DNA from 2 places in the Sporosarcina saromensis genome. Region 1 is predicted to be linked to the other one. Evidence: a T-box and tRNA genes for the amino acid it is inferred to sense, from the RefSeq annotation. Region 1 holds a T-box; the other holds one or more tRNA genes.
What was found. The T-box of region 1 lies ahead of ileS (isoleucine--tRNA ligase). A T-box ahead of a tRNA ligase gene usually reads a tRNA of that ligase, here a tRNA-Ile.
Positions count from the first base shown of each region.

Region 2: it has a tRNA-Ile gene. The T-box ahead of ileS (isoleucine--tRNA ligase) is inferred to sense a tRNA for this amino acid. The anticodon was not compared.

Region 1 is NZ_CM142738.1:2,180,005-2,191,350, reverse strand. Features, by position in the region: gene lspA (signal peptidase II) at 1-412, opposite strand, end outside; gene ileS (isoleucine--tRNA ligase) at 575-3,337, opposite strand; T-box leader at 3,421-3,632, opposite strand; gene ACVHUV_RS11015 (DivIVA domain-containing protein) at 3,757-4,263, opposite strand; gene ACVHUV_RS11010 (YlmH family RNA-binding protein) at 4,352-5,128, opposite strand; gene ACVHUV_RS11005 (YggT family protein) at 5,163-5,450, opposite strand; gene ACVHUV_RS11000 (cell division protein SepF) at 5,476-5,934, opposite strand; gene ACVHUV_RS10995 (YggS family pyridoxal phosphate-dependent enzyme) at 5,931-6,626, opposite strand; gene ACVHUV_RS10990 (PRC-barrel domain-containing protein) at 6,699-6,941, opposite strand; gene sigG (RNA polymerase sporulation sigma factor SigG) at 7,030-7,809, opposite strand; gene sigE (RNA polymerase sporulation sigma factor SigE) at 7,906-8,616, opposite strand; gene ACVHUV_RS10975 (sigma-E processing peptidase SpoIIGA) at 8,606-9,460, opposite strand; gene ftsZ (cell division protein FtsZ) at 9,898-11,055, opposite strand; gene ftsA (cell division protein FtsA) at 11,092-11,346, opposite strand, start outside.
Region 2 is NZ_CM142738.1:1,910,838-1,920,067, reverse strand. Features, by position in the region: gene menB (1,4-dihydroxy-2-naphthoyl-CoA synthase) at 1-746, opposite strand, end outside; gene menH (2-succinyl-6-hydroxy-2,4-cyclohexadiene-1-carboxylate synthase) at 748-1,587, opposite strand; gene menD (2-succinyl-5-enolpyruvyl-6-hydroxy-3-cyclohexene-1-carboxylic-acid synthase) at 1,580-3,292, opposite strand; gene ACVHUV_RS09545 (isochorismate synthase) at 3,285-4,670, opposite strand; gene ACVHUV_RS09540 (1,4-dihydroxy-2-naphthoate polyprenyltransferase) at 4,855-5,766, shown strand; gene ACVHUV_RS09535 (TraR/DksA C4-type zinc finger protein) at 5,992-6,726, shown strand; tRNA gene ACVHUV_RS09530 (tRNA-Glu) at 7,289-7,360, opposite strand; tRNA gene ACVHUV_RS09525 (tRNA-Ser) at 7,368-7,458, opposite strand; tRNA gene ACVHUV_RS09520 (tRNA-Asn) at 7,468-7,542, opposite strand; tRNA gene ACVHUV_RS09515 (tRNA-Ile) at 7,546-7,622, opposite strand; tRNA gene ACVHUV_RS09510 (tRNA-Gly) at 7,624-7,697, opposite strand; tRNA gene ACVHUV_RS09505 (tRNA-Phe) at 7,704-7,779, opposite strand; tRNA gene ACVHUV_RS09500 (tRNA-Asp) at 7,859-7,934, opposite strand; tRNA gene ACVHUV_RS09495 (tRNA-Met) at 7,937-8,011, opposite strand; tRNA gene ACVHUV_RS09490 (tRNA-Ser) at 8,212-8,304, opposite strand; tRNA gene ACVHUV_RS09485 (tRNA-Ile) at 8,324-8,400, opposite strand; tRNA gene ACVHUV_RS09480 (tRNA-Met) at 8,408-8,481, opposite strand; tRNA gene ACVHUV_RS09475 (tRNA-Ala) at 8,504-8,579, opposite strand; tRNA gene ACVHUV_RS09470 (tRNA-Pro) at 8,587-8,663, opposite strand; tRNA gene ACVHUV_RS09465 (tRNA-Arg) at 8,677-8,753, opposite strand; tRNA gene ACVHUV_RS09460 (tRNA-Leu) at 8,782-8,870, opposite strand; tRNA gene ACVHUV_RS09455 (tRNA-Gly) at 8,882-8,956, opposite strand; tRNA gene ACVHUV_RS09450 (tRNA-Leu) at 8,965-9,046, opposite strand; tRNA gene ACVHUV_RS09445 (tRNA-Lys) at 9,075-9,150, opposite strand; tRNA gene ACVHUV_RS09440 (tRNA-Thr) at 9,156-9,230, opposite strand, start outside.

The sequences.
Region 1 (11,346 bases):
CAATTGTTAACGCAGCATCCGCTACATTGAAAATCGGGAAATCGTAGTTGATGACGGGAATGAGTACATCCACGAAATCGACGACTTCCTTCCTCCATAACCGATCGATGAAGTTACCAACTGCCCCACCTAACAGAAGCATGAGACTACTGCTGAGTAAAGGAGAGCCTTTCGCTTCTTTGTGAAAGAAATAGATGATACCGGCAACTACTACAACCGTTACAATGTAAAATAACCACATTTGACCTTCCAACATCCCCCATGCCGCTCCTTTATTGCGATGAGAAAGGAGCCCAACATACGGTTCAACAATCGATATTTTTTCACCTAAGTTCATATTTTGTACGACCAGCCATTTTGTCCATTGATCAATTAGAATAATGACAATCGCGATTCCATAATAGATTAACACTCCAAAAACCCCCGTCCGCCAGTTTCTGTTCCATTTTACCACAAATAGAGTCACATGATGAAATTGCGACTACCTGGTCAGCTCGCTATCAAGGTAACAACAAAAAAGGCTGTTGTACCAATGGCATTAAGCCATGGTTACATACAGCCTTACCTTAATTGATTAGGAATAATATTCTTTTACAACGTTTGCACAGCGAGTACAAAGTGTTGGATGATCTGCATCATCATTCACAGTTTCTGAAATTGTCCAGCAACGTTCACATTTCTCTCCATCTGCTTTCTCAACAAGAACGGTCGCCGCATCCAGTTTTAACGCATCAGCAGCAATATCACTTGCTTCTACTTCAACAAACTTTGAAACGATGAAGAACTGTGCATAGTCGATATCTGTTGCCTTTAAGACGTCTGCGTATTTCTCTGGCAATGCAAGTGTCACTTTCGCTTCAAGCGATTTTCCGATTACTTTTGCATTCCGTGCTTCCTCTAGCGCTTTCAACACATCGTCACGGACTACCATTAAGACGTTGAAGCGTTCACGGAGCGCACTCGCCACTTCCCCGTATTCAATTGCTTCAGGCATATCTGTCAATTGAACACTTTCTTCTTCCACATCGGCTAAATAAGACCATAATTCATCTGTCGTATGTGGGATGATTGGTGTTAACAACTTCAGGAGTGCAAGTAACGCATCATACATAACCGTTTGCATTGCACGACGGTGAGGATGGTCTGCCCCTTCAATATACACAACATCTTTTGCGATATCTAAGTAGAATGAGCTGAGCTCTCCCGTACAGAAATTGTTCACGGCATGATAAACACCTGCAAACTCATAGTTTTCATAAGCTGCTAGGACATCTTTAATCATATCCTGAAGCTTCACATACACATATTGGTCAATCGGACGCATTTGTTCAAATGCCACGCGGTCCTTCGATGGTGAGAAATCAGCGACGTTTCCGTGTAGGAAGCGCAGTGTATTTCTAATTTTACGGTATACTTCTGAAACTTGTTTAAAGTTCGAGTCTGACACTCGTACATCTGCCGTATAATCGACGGATGATACCCATAGACGAAGAATGTCTGCACCGAGTTGGTTCATCACTTTCGCTGGAACAATTGTATTTCCAAGTGATTTACTCATTTTACGACCTTCTCCATCTAACGTGAAGCCATGGCTTAACAAGCCTTTGTATGGCGCAATTCCATTAATGGCAACGCTCGTTGTCAAGGAAGAGTTAAACCAACCACGGTATTGGTCAGATCCTTCTAGATAGAGATCAGCAGGATAGACAAGATCTTCTCTTTCTTCTAACACGCCCTGGTGGGTAGATCCAGAATCGAACCACACGTCCATGATGTCCGTCTCTTTCGTGAAGAGACCATTCGGACTACCACTATGTGTGAAGCCTTCTGGTAACAAATCTTTTGCATCTTTTTCAAACCAGATGTTCGATCCATGTTCACGGAACAGTTTAGAGACATGGGCAATCGTTTCATCTGTAATAATTTCTTCGCCGTTTTCAGCGTAGAATACAGGAATTGGAACACCCCAAACACGTTGACGGGAAATACACCAATCACCACGATCACGGACCATGTTATAGAGGCGCGTTTCACCCCAAGCTGGCGTGAACTTCGTATTGCGAATCGCCTCAAGCAATTCATCACGGAATGATTGAATGGAAGCAAACCATTGCGCTGTTGCCCGGTAAATGACCGGTTTCTTTGTACGCCAATCATGCGGATAGGAGTGAGTAATGAAAGATAGCTTCAATAACGCTCCGACTTCTTCCAACTTTTTCGTCACTTCTTTGTTTGCATCTTCATAGAACAATCCTTCAAAACCAGGTGCTTCGTCTGTCATGACACCACGGTCGTTCACAGGAGATAAAGCGTCAATCCCATATTGTTTTGACACATAGAAGTCGTCTTCACCATGACCCGGTGCTGTATGGACACATCCTGTACCCGCTTCAGCTGTCACGTGTTCACCTAACATAACAAGTGAATCGCGGTCATACAATGGATGTTTCGCAACGACGCGATCTAGCTCAGAACCTTTTAATTCACTGACAACTTCATATGATTCCCAACCGATTTCTTTTGCAACAAATTCGACGAGGTCTTTTGCTAATAAAAACTTGTTTCCTTCCACTTCAACAATTACATATTGGAAATCAGGGTGGACAGAAATACCAAGGTTCGCAGGAATCGTCCATGGTGTTGTCGTCCAAATGATAATCCGCACATCTTCCGCAACGACGCCGCGACCATCCTGAACTGGAAATGCTACATAAATGGAAGGTGATTTCTTATCCTTGTATTCAATTTCCGCTTCTGCAAGAGCAGATTCACTGGAAGGAGACCAATAAACCGGCTTCAATCCTTTATAGATGTATCCTTTTTTCGCCATTTCACCAAACACTTCAATTTGTCGTGCTTCAAATGCTGGTTTTAATGTGATATATGGATTTTCCCAATCTCCACGCACACCAATCCGTTTGAATTGTGTACGTTGGTTATCGATCTGACTGTAAGCATATTCCTCACACATTTTCCGGAACTCTGCAACTGATAGTTCTTTACGGTTTACCCCTTTGTTTACTAACGCTTGCTCAATCGGTAAACCGTGAGTGTCCCAACCTGGAACGTATGGCGCATGGTAGCCTGACATCGACTTATGACGGACAATCATATCCTTCAATACTTTGTTTAAAGCGTGCCCCATGTGAAGATCACCGTTTGCATACGGAGGACCATCGTGAAGCACGAAAAATGGACGACCTTTCGTTCGCTCCTGGACTTTTGTATAAATGTCCATTTCTTCCCACTTCGCTTGCATATCCGGTTCTTTGTTCGGTAGGTTTCCACGCATCGAGAAATCCGTTTTAGGCATTAATAATGTGTCTTTGTAATCCATCCATGTTTCCTCCTTCATGTCTTGGCAAAAATACGAATCGTTGTTTCACGTGCATCGAAGAAAACAAAAAATCCCCATCCCAATAAAGGGACGAGGACTTCTGCTCGCGTTACCACCCTAGTTGCAGCACAGTTGTGCTACCTCTCAGAACACCATAACGGGGTGTTTCCGGGATTGCTTTTCTTCAATCCGGCTCTAGAGTGATTTTCGTCTTCGATGCATCGACCAGGCTTTCACCATCCCCGGCTCGCTTTAACAAGTTATCGAAAAGTACTCTCTCTATCATTGCCTGTCTTTACATATATGGTACTCATTATATGCGTGCTTGAAAAGAAATGTCAAGCACGTATACGAACAACAATTTGTTCATTATAACAGTTGCCTTAATAGACAATCACCGATTGCAATTTAGTCTTTTATCACTCTTCATCTGCTGCAGTTTCCAACAGCTCAGATTCAGGTTCATATTCCATCAATTTGTCCCAGTCGTCCATTTTGATCATGTCCAGTTGCGCTTCAACTAACATTCTGAAACGGTTGCGGAAAACTTTGGATTGCTTCTTCAAATCTTCAATATCGATCGCAATTTTCCGCGCACGAGACAATGCTTCATTGACAATACGATCAGCGTTCTTTTCAGCTTCTTTAATAATTAACTTTGACTCTTGAAGTGAATTCCGGCGAACGTCTTCTGCAGCTTCTTGTGCAATCAATATGGATTTCTGTAGTGTCCCCTCAATTGTATTGAAATGGGAAATCTGTTCTTTCGTTTCTTTTAGGTTGTTTTTCAGTACTTTATTTTCTTCTAAGACATTTTCGTAGTCTTTCATGATTTGTTCTAAAAACTCATTTACTTCATCTTCATCATAACCGCGAAAGCCACGGCTGAATTCTTTGTTATGTATATCGAGTGGTGACAAAGCCATTCGTACGTTCTCCCCTTTCAATTGCTATAGTTCCATTATACATATCCTGTTTAGATAAAACAGCAGTTTTTAACCACTTTCAGAAAAATCATTCTAACTTACCAATAAGCAGACGAATTTTATCTTTTTTCGTACGACCTTCAATAGACAACACTTTAAATCGCCCAAAGCCCCTTACTGAAAGGCTGTCCAATTCGTTCAACTCAAATGCTTGCGTGCTTCGGATGACATGATTCACTTTCACTTTATCACCTTGAATAAGTGCTACCGCTTTTTGTCGCGGACTCTTAATAAGTGACGCGACAACTGTATCTAAACGCAATGAACTGATGATATGGAGTTCTTCCTTCCACTCTTCATTCATTTCAAGTAATGGTACAGCATCTTCCAGTAGTTCAAGTCGAATTTTTGATTTTCCGATAGCTGTAAAGTTTGCCTTCATATAGTCTTTCATTTCAGATGCAACTGCCATTTGGACTTGGTCTTCGTGCAATCGAATATCCCCAAATTTAGATCGATCAATGCCAAGTGACATGAGTGATCCTAAAATATCCCGATGTTCTAATTGCATAAACTTAGCAGGGTACTTCACTTGAAAAACGACAATTTGAAAATCATCTTCCGTTGGGACAAAATAATCCGGATAGATTAATACCCGTTTACGTTCCGCACTTGCGAAAGTTCCAAAGCCTTCAACTGACAATCCGGCACCTTTTACAACCGATTCCACGATAAACTGCTGTCTCGGATCAAGAAAGCCCGTAAGTTTAGGCGAATATGTATCTTCCACTTCACGTGTCCATCCGATTACGGTTTCAATGAAAGGCTGCTCGTCTTTTCTGAAATGTTGTATAATTGCATCCATCGTTTACGACTCCTTGTTCCGTATAGAAAAAACCTCACACTAGTGAGGCAATGATTACGTATACTTGACGGACTCCCGCACGAATCAAATAGTTGAGTACGAAAATCGCAACGATCGGTGAAATATCAATCATACCAATCGGTGGAATAAATTTACGGAAAAACCCTAAGTATGGTTCTGTTATTTTCCCAAGAAACCTTCCAAAAGTCGTTTCCCGCGTTGAAGGTACCCATGACATCAAAATATAAATGATGAGGAGTATGGAGTAGATATCAATTACATTCATAATCACATTAAAGAACATTGCTAAAAAAAGTTGCATATTTATTATTACACCTCATCCGATTCTATCGTTCAAAAAAATCCGAAATGGACCCTGCCACTTCTACGTTCTCCGGTACGCATAAGAAAATATCCGTACCGACGCGTTGAATATCGCCGCCGAGCGCATAAACAGTTCCACTTAAGAAATCTACTATGCGAATTCCTTGGTCACGCTCTATTCTTTGCAAGTTGACGACTACTGCACGCTTGTTTTTCAGGTGTTCTGAAATATCTTGTGCTTCAGCGTATACACGCGGTTCAAACAACACAACTTTTGAAGATTTTTGCAGACTTTGCAAACTTACAACCGTTCCAGGTTGTTGCGTTTCCGTCGACTGTTGCTTTCTTGCAGGTGTCCTCTTCGGCTGTTGAGGGACAGGCTGCTGCAATTGCTGTTGTTGCTCTCGCACCGGTTGTTCTTGTTCATACGCTTCTTCTTCATCTAAATAAAACCACTTTTCGAATCTTCTTTTAATGCTCATTGTTCTCCCTCACTCTCCGTTCCGACTAATGCGGTACCGATTCTAACATGAGTTGCACCTTCTTCAATCGCTATGGCAAAATCATTGGACATACCCATTGACAACTGTGTACACGGAGCATGTTCCATATTGGCAGCTGCCATTTCATCTCGCAATTGACGAAGCGAACTAAATACAGATTTTAGAACATCCTGATCTTCTGTAAAAGGAGCCATTGTCATTAACCCGATCACTCGGATTTTATCAAAAGTAGCAAGTTGTTGTAAAAAAGCCCGCAGTTCATCTGGAGAGACACCTGACTTTGACTGTTCACCCGAAACATTTACTTGAACAAAACAGTCGATCGGTGCACTTGCTCGTTTCTGAATTTCTTTTGCTAAACTGATTCTGTCCAATGAGTGAAGGCAATGAATATCATGAATGACTTCTTTCACTTTTCTACTTTGGACATTGCCGATATAGTGCCAACAAACAGCTGAGGATTGGATATCCTGACGTTTTGCCAGCAAGCCTTCTGGGCGATTTTCTCCAACATGTAAAATCCCTAAATCAATCACTTCTTTTGTTCTTTCAGTAGAAACTTGCTTTGTAACAGCAATGACAGTAATATCTTCCCGGTTTCTTCCCGAGCGTTCACATGCTGCTTGAATCTCTCTTTCAATATGTTGGATGCGCTCTTGAAGTTTTCCCATTTGCAATCACTACTTTTCTGCTTACTTTGCTTTATTGTACCAAGTGAGTGCATACTTATCAATGATAAGCCACTAATTATCAAGCTTTTTACCTACTAAAATGATATCTTTTCCAATCGTTACAACATCATTATACTTAATTTGTTTATAATCTTTCATTTTTGGCTCAAACAACAAACTACGCTCTGCCCCACCTACTTGGAGCATATCCAGTTTCCCGTTCTTCATATCAATGGTGGCATCTTGCACAAATCCAAGAAAAGCTCCTCTTTTGACCTCTATAACTTCTTTTTTTTGCAACTCTGAAAATCGCATATTGTTCCCCTCCTTTTTAACAAGATATGCTGAACGACAGAAAAAAACGCAATGCACAAGAAGCTGTGCGTTACGTTTTTCTCAACAGTCATTCGTTTTCCATACCTTCTTTAATTATCTGAATTGCATTTTTCTCCAACCTCGAAATTTGAGCTTGTGAAATACCGAGTTCTTTTGCGATTTCAGTTTGTGTCTGCCCTAAATAAAATCTTTTTGACAGAATCATTTGTTGTCGTTCTGTCATGCCAGATACAGTCTCTTTCACTGAAACATACGTTAACCAACGATCTTCCGAAACTTTTTTATCCTGTAATTGATCCATAATATAGACGGAATCACCGCCATCCCCATTCATTGGTTCGTGCAAGGACATTGGATCTTGAATCGCGTCTAGTGAAAATAAAATATCATCTTCAGGGATTCCCGTAATTTCTGCCAAATCGGATATTTTAGGTTCCTTTTGGTGATCATTGATAAATTGTTCTTTTGCACGAATCGCTTTGTACGCTATATCTCTAAGAGATCTGGATACCCTAATGGCATGATGATCCCTTAAATGCCTTTTAATTTCACCAATGATCATCGGAACGGCGTAAGTCGAAAACCGGACGTTATGCTTTAAATCAAAGTTATCAATGGACTTTAGTAAGCCGATGCAACCGACTTGAAAAAGATCGTCTGCTTGCTCCCCTCTGTAAGCAAATCTCTGAACAAGGCTAAGGACTAGCCGTAAATTTCCGATCACTAACTCTTCCCTAGCTGATTCGTCACCACTTTGTAATCGGATGAAAGTTTCCTTCATCACTTCGTTTGTCAGTAATGGCAAATTGGACGTATCGATTCCGCAAATCTCAACTCTTGTACGCATCATTCGCTTTTCCTCCACATTCTGTAGATGACTGTACGAAATAGTTTGTCCTCAGACATGTGGAATATGCGAAACTCGAATCGCCAATTTCAACCATCAGGCAATTGGATGATTTAATCGATCACGAAGTTCTGAGATGATTTTCTTTTCTAAGCGCGAAATATACGACTGAGAAATTCCTAGTAATTCCGCAACTTCTTTCTGTGTCATTTCTAATTCACCTGTTAAACCAAAGCGACATTCCATAATATATTTTTCTCGCTCATCTAGCGTGCTTATTGCTTCAATCATATGTTGTCTTTCCAATTTCTTCTCAACATCATCCAAAATAATATGTTCATCAGTACCTAATATGTCGGAAAGTAATAATTCATTGCCATCTGCATCTGAATTCAGCGGTTCATCAAAAGAAATTTCCGATTTGGTTCGATTGGTTTTTCTCAAATGCATAAGAATTTCATTTTCAATACATCTTGATGCATATGTCGCCAGTTTAATATTGCGATCACTTTTAAATGTTTCAATCGCTTTTATAAGGCCAATTGTTCCGATACTAATTAAGTCTTCAATATGTGTATTCGTATTATCAAAACGACGTGCAATATACACGACGAGTCGGAGATTTTTTTCGATTAACGTATCGCGGGCATCCATATCCCCTTCCATAAATGCTCGGATTGTTTTCGCTTCATCTTCACGTGATAATGGTTTCGGTAGCGATTCATGGCCGCCTATATAATAGGTACCACCTTTTCTTCTAAAGAGACTTTTAATGACCGACAACCATTTTTTCATTTCATGCCACATAACTAGTTCCCCTTTCGTTTGAGATAAACTCCAGTGCAGATACATGCAAAATGGCTTGAGCACCTTCCGGATAACGACGATCTTGTTTCGTCAGCACAAGATAACCAGCTGGCAATTCACATCCTTCCGTAATCGTCCAACGATCGAATTTAAATCCTACTGCCCATGAGTTTCCCTGAACAGTTTGAAGTCGTATTAACCGGACCATCTGCTGATAATGCTTCGGAAAAACGGATAATTGCGGTACACCTTTAGGATTCCATGCTTGTAAAGGTTCAAGCAATTCGCTTGGGATTATCGGTTTCACAGCTTGAAAGGAAACAAAATGAACGGCCTCGCCAGTAAGGGGCTCAGTACAACGATTTCCAGTATCAACAAAGACGGATATCGGCACATCTTTGTCCCATATCGTGAGAATCGATTCTGCTGCATACGTAGATAATTTACGAGCTAGTCGAACATCCAACCATTTCATCTTAAAGACAGCTAACGCGGCGTAAGCTAAGATTGCACTGATAAAAATCATAGATGGACCGGTCACAAAAATAAATCGTTCCGTAACAACTGTTAGCAATCCGCCCGCAAACAACGCTCCAATCAATACGATGAATGCTTTGTTTCCCCAAGTAGTAAACGACACCCCAAAAGCACAGAACACCATGAAAGCAAATGCGACAAAAAGAGCAATCCAGGAGTTAGGGAATAGCGTGACAGGTACAGCGCCTACGAAAGACGCCAATAAGAGACGTTTCCAGGAAGCTTGTGCCTTGCCCATCCGATCAGCAAAAGATAAGATCGCGAAATTAAATAGCATGTTGATCGCTATGATGATTTCCCCATACATCCAATCGCCCTCCTTGAACGTAAGGATAACATTGTAGTCGTGCGATGTTTGTCGGAACAAGGATAAAAATTACGTAAAAATTCGACAACATCTTAAAATTCTTTATGGAAACCACAGCCGGAAGGAAGTTTTGCGTTTGCGATTTGTAACCTGAAGCCCTCGTAGCATTGTGAAGCGACTCGAGCATTGCGATGCGACGGCTTTACATTGTGTTGCGATGCCTTTACGTTGCGATGCGAGCACATTACGTTGTGATGCGAGCTTTTTACGTTGTGATACGCTCGGAGCATTGTGATGCGACGGCTTTACATTGTGTTGCGATGCATTTACGTTGTGATGCGAGCACTTTACGTTGTCATGCAAGGCTCTGTTTTCTTTACAAACGAAAAAACTCCCCAGTCTCCATAGTAGGAAACTGAAGAGTTCAATCAATTTAATTAACGACGACGGTTGCGAAGGAATGTCGGAATATCGAGTGCGTCGTCCTGTTGGTTTGTTTGTTGCTGTCTTGCAGGTTCGGATTGTTGGAACTGTTGGGTTTCTTCTCTACGCGAATGCGTTGGTTGCGCTGGTTGTTGTGTTTCGCGTTGGCGAGTTGCTCCAAACCCTGGATTTCTTGTTGCTTTTGATGGGTTCAACTGCTCTTCGTTAAAACCTGTTGCAATAACAGTTACAACGATTTCATCTTTTAAGGAATCATTGATAACCGATCCAAAAATCATATTTACATCTTCATCAGAAGCAGATGCAACGATGTCAGCAGCTTCTTGAACTTCGAACAAACTTAAGTTAGAACCGCCTGTAATGTTCATCAGTACACCTTTCGCGCCATCGATTGACGTTTCAAGCAACGGGCTTGATATCGCCTTCTTGGCAGCTTCTGCGGCACGATTTTCCCCTGTGGACATACCGATTCCCATGAGGGCAGAGCCTTTATTCGACATAATTGTTTTCACGTCAGCAAAGTCTAAGTTAATTAAACCTGGCACGGCGATTAAATCTGAAATACCTTGTACACCTTGACGCAACACGTTGTCCGCTTCTCTGAAAGCTTCCAACATCGGCGTGTTCTTGTCCACAATTTCAAGAAGTTTATCATTCGGAATGACAATCAATGTGTCAACAGACTCTTTCATCGCAGCAATTCCACCGATTGCTTGCGTTGAACGTTTACGGCCTTCAAATGTGAATGGACGAGTAACAACGCCAACAGTCAATGCACCTAAGTCTTTTGCGACTTGAGCGATAACAGGAGCTGCACCAGTACCCGTACCGCCTCCCATACCAGCTGTTACGAAGACCATGTCTGCTCCGCGTAACGCTTCTTCAATTTGTTCACGGCTTTCTTCGGCCGCTTTCTTACCGACGTCTGGATTTGCACCTGCTCCTAACCCTCTCGTCAACTTACCACCAATTTGTAATTTCACTTCAGCTTCCGATAAGTTAAGTGCTTGCGCATCTGTATTCACAGCAATGAATTCGACACCTTGCACACCATGTTCTATCATTCTATTAACAGCGTTATTCCCGCCGCCACCGACACCAATCACCTTAATTACGGCAAGTGCATCGATATTCGTATCAAAATCCAGCATTGTCTCTCCTCCTAATCCCTACTGAAAATACTCTTTTTACTCAAAGAATCCATCAAAAAATCTTTTTGTTTTACTCATTAAACTCGGTTTTTTCTCTTTGTCTGGCACTGCCACCTTCTTTTTAGGAGCAGAAGGATAATCCATCTCGCGATTAGCCGGAACAGTTGTAGATTCCGTTGAAATACCAAAATACGTATCTTCCATATTAGCATAACGGATAAGGCCTACAGCAGTCGAATACATTGGTTCGCGTACACCGATATATTCTGGTGTATGTATCCGAACCCTCGT
Region 2 (9,230 bases), 270 kb from region 1:
TCGTCCGTTGTGTAATAAAGGAGTGTAGCATCTCCAGCCATTTGTTGAAGACCAGCTAATCCGTCCGTATCAGCGTTCATTGCCGCTTTAATGAAACGGAGAGCTGTCGGGCTCATTGCAAGCATCTCTTCACACCATTGGACCGTTTCATCTTCTAATTGTTCATAAGGAACTACCGTATTGACGAGTCCCATATCCAACGCTTGCTGTGCATCATATTGTCGGCATAGATACCAGATCTCTCTCGCTTTCTTATGCCCGATAATACGTGCTAAATAACCCGATCCATAACCAGCGTCAAATGAACCAACTTTAGGACCTGTTTGGCCAAAACGTGCATTGTCTGCAGCAATTGTCAAATCACATACTACATGCAATACATGTCCACCACCAATTGCATAACCTGCAACCATTGCCACAACCGGTTTAGGTATTACACGGATCAGTCTTTGTAAGTCTAATACATTCAAACGTGGGATCTCGTCGTCTCCAACATAACCACCATGTCCGCGTACAGATTGGTCTCCACCAGAACAGAAGGCTTTTTCCCCTTCGCCAGTTAGAATGATAACACCGATACTTTCATCATCACGCGCCCGTGAAAATGCATCAATTAGCTCCATAACCGTTTTCGGTCTAAAAGCATTACGCACTTCTGGACGATTAATCGTCACTTTACCAATTCCATTGTACTTTTCGTATTTAATATCCTCATATGTACGGATAGTTTCCCATTGACGTGTCATACTAGTGCTCCTCCTTTTGTATAGCTAAAATAAATTCCTTTACCATTGTAGCAAACAATGACGGTTTTTCCACGTGAATTGCATGGCCTGCTCCAGGTACGATCGTATGTTTCCACAACGATGCAATTTCATTCATTTCCCGGGCAATAGTGACAAATTTCTCATCTAACTCTCCAGTAATCAACAATACGTTTTCCCTTAAATTACCAATTAATCCCCAATACGATGGTTGACTACCTGTCCCAATTCCACGCAAGCTGTTTGCTAAGCCTTGGCCGCTTTGTTGTAACCGCTCGTTTCTAATTTGGATACGTTTCTCTTCTGGTAACTTTTTTTGGGATTGAAACAACGGGATGTTTTCCCAATTATCGACAAAAGGACGAACACCTTCAGCTTCAATCCTACACGCTAACTTTTCATCTGCTTGGCGTCTTGCAATTCGTGCTTCTTCTGTAGCTAACCCTGGTGAAGCACTCTCTAACACAAGTGCTTGGATTTGTTCCGGGTATTGAATTGTATAGGCAAGCGCAATGCGGCCACCCATCGAATAACCGACTAACACGAAGGATTGCAAGGACAGCTTTTGAAACAACATATGTAAATCAGCAATCTGCTCTTCCATTGCATACCGGGCAGGAACTTCAGGTACACCTGTCTTGCCATGTCCAGTCAAATCGACAGCAATTGTTCTGAACTCACTTCCAACATGTTCAAGAACTTCTCGCCAAGTCGTTGTTGAACCTGTAAACCCATGTAGAAAGACGATTGTCGGTAATTGTGCATCTCCGTTCATGACAACGTGAATCGGTAATTCACGAACAGTAATTGTCAATTCAACCAATCGTCTTCACCCTTTCAACCACATCAGCCCAATAAGCACGGTGATTTTGTACGTTTACAGGTCTACTTGTAAATACTTCGATGATGCGGATAGGTTTAACTTTGTCCTTCTGTATTTCCTGCACAAACTCTTCTTTTGTGTGAACGGACGCATACTGTGCATCATACATTGCACCAATATGTTCAAACGTCAAGCCGGTCGGTGTCCCAAATAACTCCTCGAAGTGATTTGGCTCAGATGCTTGTGGTAAATAAGAGAAAATACCACCACCATCGTTGTTTAAGATCACTATCGTTATACTCGTTTCGTGAAAACGCGACACAATTAGGCCATTAACGTCATGGAGAAATGCTAAGTCTCCAATAAGCAAAAATGTAGGTCTTTTACGAGCACGTTCGATGCCAAGAGCAGTTGACACAACTCCATCAATCCCGTTTGCTCCCCGATTGGCAAAAAGCATGAGTTCCTTATCTGTTGCACAGAAAAACGTATCGAGGTCTCGGATTGGCATACTACTGCTGCTTATTAAGTCACTGCCAGTAGGAAGATTATCTAGTAAACATTTCACAATGATTCCTTCGTCGCCTAACGTCCCTTCATAATGACGTGTACATTGTTCGGCTTCTTGATTAGCGGTCGCCCATAACTTTGCATATTCCGTACGCTGAAGTTGATCAACAGCTGTAAAAAAAGCATGTGGTGATGCTTGTACATGGTGCGTAACTACACCTAGCGAATCATGGAACTCAGGAGACTCATCAAACACGACATAAACTGTAGGCTTTGTTTTCTTTAAAAACAGAGACAATGGTTTGGACACCGGTTGTGGGCCAAAACGAATAACCGTATCAGGCACTGCGATATCTGCAAAATGCTCACTCTTTAGCAATGCATCATAATGGGCTATGCACAGATGAAGACAATCTGTCGGAACCTCTGAACGTAAATTGGATAATGGATCACATAGTACCGGCCATTGCAGGGATTTAGCAAAATGCCAAAATGCTTTTTTATCAAAATTAATCGGCATTTCACCTACAATAAGCAAACCTTTTTTTGCATTAGCAATAAGATTATTTAGCTGTCCCTTCATTGGCAAAGAAAGTTCATTCTCTCCTACAATACGTTCCATAAACGTTATCGGTGGTGCAGGTCTATCAAAATCGATCAGTAATGGTTCACGTAAAGGGATGTTTAAATGAATCGGTCCGGTTGGCTGTGTCATTGCGATAGCAACTGCCCGTTGCGTATGCCGTTCAAGAAAAGTATCCAATTCATCATTATCCTCAGCCAACGGTAAATCCACACTGAATTTTACATGCTTGCCATACATATTCAATTGGTCGATTGCTTGAGGGGCCCCTACACCTCTTAGTTCATGTGGTCGATCGGCAGTCATGACAATTAAAGGTATGCGTGCATAATACGCTTCTGTCACTGCAGGATGATAATTGGAGGCTGCGGTTCCAGACGTACACAAAAGGACGACAGGATTGCCTGTCGCCTTTGCTAAGCCAAGTGCAAAATAACCAGCAGATCGTTCATCGACTTGCATGAAAGTTTGTATGTGTTCATTCGCTGCAAATGCATAAGCGAGCGGTGTTGATCGAGATCCTGGACTAATGACGACCGATTTCACTCCAGCTTGCATCAAAGTCTGCGTTAATCGTAATACATGGTTGGTTAACACTTTTCGTTCATCCATTCAACTTTCCTCCAAGCGCCCTTAACACCGGTCTAAACTTGACCCAAGTTTCTTCATATTCTTCTTCAGCAACAGAATCGGCCACAATTCCTCCACCTGCGTATAAATATGCTTTGTTTCCATCCAACAATGCAGATCGTATGCCGACAGCAAACTCACCATTCCCTGCCGTATCAGTCCAACCAATTGGCGCTGCATAATAACCACGATCTAATCCTTCCTCGTTCCGGATCATGTCAAGAGCAACCGTCGTCGGGACACCACCCAATGCAGGGGTCGGGTGCAATGCTTGTACAAATGAGAAAATGTCACTCTTCTGCTTAATTGTGCCTTGAACAGGTGTGTGCAAATGCTGGATATCCCGGATTTTCATTAACTTCGGCACTTTCGGAACGCACACATCTTCACAATACGCCTCAAATACATCAGATATCATACTCACTACATGTTGATGCTCTTCGCGATTTTTCGGATCGCCTAACAATCGCTCACCTAATTCTCGGTCTTCTTGAGCAGTTTTTCCCCTACGAATCGATCCAGCGACACAAGCAGAATAGGCTTCTCCATTTTTCACCTCAATTAAGCGTTCAGGTGTAGCACCAAAAAATAAGGACTTTCCTTGTTGAAGTCCAAAATGATAACTTTCTTGCTGTTCATTTGTAATGGATTGCAATGTACGTGCAACAGATACCTCTTGTTCAAATTCAAGTTCAATTGCTCGTGCAATGACAACTTTGTCCGCTTTTCCGAGTCGAATTTTTCCAGTCACATTTTCAACAGCTTTTAAATACGCTTCTTTGCCACGCTCTTTTGTTGCAATGACTTGATTTGTATCTGTGAATGAAAGCTCCTCCACTTGTGCAGTATGAATAAGTCTATCCCGTTCTTCACGTAGTTCATCAAAAGATGATAAAACATCTTTTTGATCTGTCACTATGTTAATCGAAATGTACGTCTTCCCATGTTCAATCTTTAATTGAAAGGCCGGAACAATAAAATAAGCAGATGGGAAGGCATCCCATTCTGACGGCTGTCTGTTCCGTTCATCGTATGAAAAACCACCAAACAGAACTGGCTCGATATCTTTATCTTCTTTTACTAACAGTGCACACAACTGCTTCCACTTACTTGCGATCTCCTCATAACGCTTGTCCTGCTGTTCACTGACAATTGTATAGGCATGCCCTACACCGACAAGCGTCATCGTCTTATCAGCATTTTGCCAATAGAACCGCTCGTTCTTATAGTGCGATGCACCTGCTTCGAAAAATGATAAAGGAGAAATCCTACCAACCTCCACTGTCTCAGTGAAAAACTGGGTATGAGGAGACAGTGGCACTTGTTTCGTGCTGCTGACATCCGTTATTTTGTAGCTCATCATTTTCTCTCCTTCAGTGTAATCAATTAAAATTCCGTTCACCATATAAGTTGTTTTATTTACATCTTACTTACATTATACCGAAAATCATAAGAACACGCATATATAATGCAAAGAAGGATACCTCTTTTCGTCGATTTAGAGTACAATGAATAACGGAAACCTTAGAATAGGAGAGAGGAAATTGCAACATACTATTAAAGCAGACACCGGTTGGCGAATTTGGTGGCAATTGACAAGACCCCATACGTTAACAGCAGCATTCGCCCCCGTCTTTTTAGGGACAATGATCGCACTCACATACGGCGACCTACATTTCCCATTATTTTTGGCTATGCTTATCGCAAGCTTATTCATACAAATGGCAACTAATATGTTCAATGAATATTATGACTTCAAAAGAGGTCTGGACACAGAGCATTCTGTAGGTATCGGTGGAACGATTGTCCGAAATGGCATTAAAGCTCAAACTGTTTTAGCCATCGCCTTGGCACTTTACGCTGTTTCAATGTTGATTGGTGTATATATCTGTTCCCAAACCTCTTGGGGATTAGCACTTGTAGGGCTTGTGTCCATGCTGATCGGATACTTATATACAGGTGGACCTTACCCAATCGCCTATACACCATTTGGCGAACTTGTTTCAGGTGTCGTCATGGGGATGCTGCTCATATTAATTGCCTTTTATATTCAAACCGGTACAGTAACCGCACTAGCCATACTTATTTCAATTCCAAGCATGTTGCTCGTTGCAGCAATCATGTTAGCGAATAACATTCGGGATCTTGAAGGAGATAAAATCGGAGGCAGAAAAACACTTGCCATTCTCGTCGACAGACCCGCTGCCATTAAAATACTTGCGACGTTTTTCTGCATCAGCTATTTATGGGTGATAGGTCTTGTTATTCTTGGTCAATTGACACCATGGGCATTACTTGTTCTAATCAGTATTCCTAAACCGATTAAAGCTATTACAATCTTCCATGCACATCTTCTCCCATTGGAGGTAATGCCTGCGATGAAGCATACAGCAGTGACCAATACGATATTCGGTCTACTGCTCGGAATTGGTATCCTGATTGGACATTTGGTCTAAACACCCATCATTTATGTCAATAAAACACATACGAAACCGCATGATGTCAAAGTTTGTTATACTTTGCGCCATGCGGTTTTTTCGTTTAAATCTGACGAAGTTATCGATAAATGTTTAGTTTCGCTACAGCATAGGGAATTGAAAACTACTTAGCATTATTTCTTAGCTATGAACTTGCATGAAACAGACCATACTACGAAAACAATTTCAAAGGAAGTGCTAATCATGTTAACAGATCACCAAAAAACGTCTCTTCGAGAAGAATTATTGCAATTGCGAACGCAGTTAACGAAAACTGAACAAGAAACTGACATTAAACAATCCTCTCAAAATGATGTTGGCGAATTATCCATGTACGACAATCATCCTGGTGACATGGGAACCGAATTATATGAACGGGAAAAGGATATGGCGATTAATGTACATGCGGGGGATGAATTAGAAAAGATTGAGCACGCTCTAGAAGCGATGAACGAAGGTACTTATGGGTATTGTAAAGAGTGTCAAACAGAAATCCCCTACGAGCGTTTGGAAGCAATTCCTTACACGTCCTATTGTTACGAACATGCAACTGAGCGATCCATTCCTGAAGACCGACCAGTTGAAGATGAATTATTGGTTATGGCAAAGGCAAATTCCTTTGCAGATCGAAGAGAAGGTATACGGAGAGACAGTGAAGACAGTTTTCAAGAAATCGCCAAATCAGGCACATCAGAAACACCATCAGATTTTATAGGAGACCATGATGACTATAATTCTTTATATGACGATGAAATACTTGATGGGGCAGCTGACCAAATGGAGGAATTCGTCAGCACAGATATTACCGGAGAAAAACGCGGTTTTGTGCGATCAGAAAAATCGGAGGAATACGAACAAACGTTAGATGATGAAGGGTTGGAGTCATCCATGGGCAATATCCCTTATCATCAAAAAGATAGCTATTTGAATGAAAGATGAGATGGTGATAAAACGTTGAAGTCTACTGTTATTACTATTGACCCTGTAAAAGCAATAAAACCGTCAGTTCCTTTTCAAAGGGGCATGACGGTTTTTTCCTTAAAAATATAGCTAACTCAACGCTCCCTTCCTCATATCAACTCCAGACAACGAAAAAAATCGCATCCATATTGAACGAAGGAAACGCTCTTGTATACACTAGAGCTCAAGTAAACGATACGCTTTTAGCAATCAATACTTTATAAACTGTTCATCCGTCCGATGTAACGAAAGTTATACGGATGCAGCGCTGAGGAAATTGAAGCATCCAGCATATTAAAGAAGCAACAGGCCAATCCATATCCATCAAGTGATCAATTGCACGATGTTAGGGATCGTAATTAAATGTGTAAAAGTAGAGGAAAGGAAAGGAAAGAAAAGTGCAAAACAGAAAAAACACATGATGAATATGCGTACATGTATTTATTTTTATTGAATTTGTACAAACACCCCAACAAATATTATAGAAACAAAATAAAAAGAACTGCATTCGTATAAATGAATGCAGTTCTTTTTCTAGTTATGACCCCTACGGGATTCGAACCCGTGTTACCGCCGTGAAAGGGCGGTGTCTTAACCGCTTGACCAAGGGGCCAACAATATGGCGGAGAAGGAGGGATTCGAACCCTCGCACCGCTTTCGCGATCTACACCCTTAGCAGGGGCGCCTCTTGAGCCACTTGAGTACTTCCCCGAGTTAATATGGCTCCGCAGGTAGGACTCGAACCTACGACCGATCGGTTAACAGCCGATTGCTCTACCACTGAGCTACTGCGGAATATGGTGGGCCTAAGTGGACTCGAACCACCGACCTCACGCTTATCAGGCGTGCGCTCTAACCAGCTGAGCTATAGGCCCATGGAGCGGGTGAAGGGAATCGAACCCTCATCATCAGCTTGGAAGGCTGAGGTTTTACCACTAAACTACACCCGCAAATAATGGTGGCTCAGGACGGAATCGAACCGCCGACACAAGGATTTTCAGTCCTTTGCTCTACCGACTGAGCTACTGAGCCACAAGTGACTTAGAAAAAAGTTTCTATCTTTCAAGATCAACCTATTCTAAAATCAAAATCTTTATGTAGTACTAAAGAATGGCGGTCCCGACCGGGATCGAACCGGCGATCTCCTGCGTGACAGGCAGGCATGTTAACCGCTACACCACGGGACCTTTGGTTGCGGGGGCAGGATTTGAACCTGCGACCTTCGGGTTATGAGCCCGACGAGCTACCACTGCTCCACCCCGCGATAATATTAGTTGTAGGAACTTTAAAGCCTACGCATTCGGTATTTCGTGAGACTTTGTTGTAATTTCCTTTTAGGAAATTACACAAATCACATTCTGCGTGATGTGATTTGCTCCACCCCGCAATAATATTAGTTGTAGAAAATTTAAATCCTACGCTATCAGTGTTTCATAAACCTACCACTACTGTTTTAATACATTATGGCGGAGGAAGAGGGATTCGAACCCCCGCGGGCTTTAACACCCCTGTCGGTTTTCAAGACCGATTCCTTCAGCCAGACTTGGGTATTCCTCCGTATTCACTATTCAAATAGTGGTGGACCTTGCAGGACTCGAACCTGCGACCGGACGGTTATGAGCCGTCTGCTCTAACCAACTGAGCTAAAGGTCCTTTAGGATGGCGGCAGAGGGAATCGAACCCCCGACCTTACGGGTATGAACCGTACGCTCTAGCCAGCTGAGCTACGCCGCCAAGAAAAGTAATAATATTATATTGGTGGAGCCTAGCGGGATCGAACCGCTGACCTCCTGCGTGCAAGGCAGGCGCTCTCCCAGCTGAGCTAAGGCCCCAATATGATGGTCGGGAAGACAGGATTCGAACCTGCGACCCCTTGGTCCCAAACCAAGTGCTCTACCAAGCTGAGCTACTTCCCGTCGTTAAGCTTAATGGCGCGCCCGGCAGAAGTCGAATCCACAACCTTCTGATCCGTAGTCAGACGCTCTATCCAATTGAGCTACGGGCGCATATCGATGTTTCATTGACTAAAAATAATGGTGCCGAGGACCGGAATCGAACCGGTACGGTAGTCACCTACCGCAGGATTTTAAGTCCTGTGCGTCTGCCAGTTCCGCCACCCCGGCAATTATTCATATGGAGCGGAAGACGGGATTCGAACCCGCGACCCCGACCTTGGCAAGGTCGTATTCTACCACTGAACTACTTCCGCATTGAAAGTGCGGGTGAAGGGAGTCGAACCCCCACGCCTTGCGGCACTAGATCCTAAGTCTAGCGTGTCTGCCAGTTCCACCACACCCGCATAATTGGTTCAAAACAGAATTTATAAATGGTGAGCCATGCAGGATTCGAACCTGCGACCCTCTGATTAAAAGTCAGATGCTCTACCGACTGAGCTAATGGCTCAAAAGTGGTGCCGGCGAAAGGACTTGAACCCTCAACCTACTGATTACAAGTCAGTTGCTCTACCAGTTGAGCTACACCGG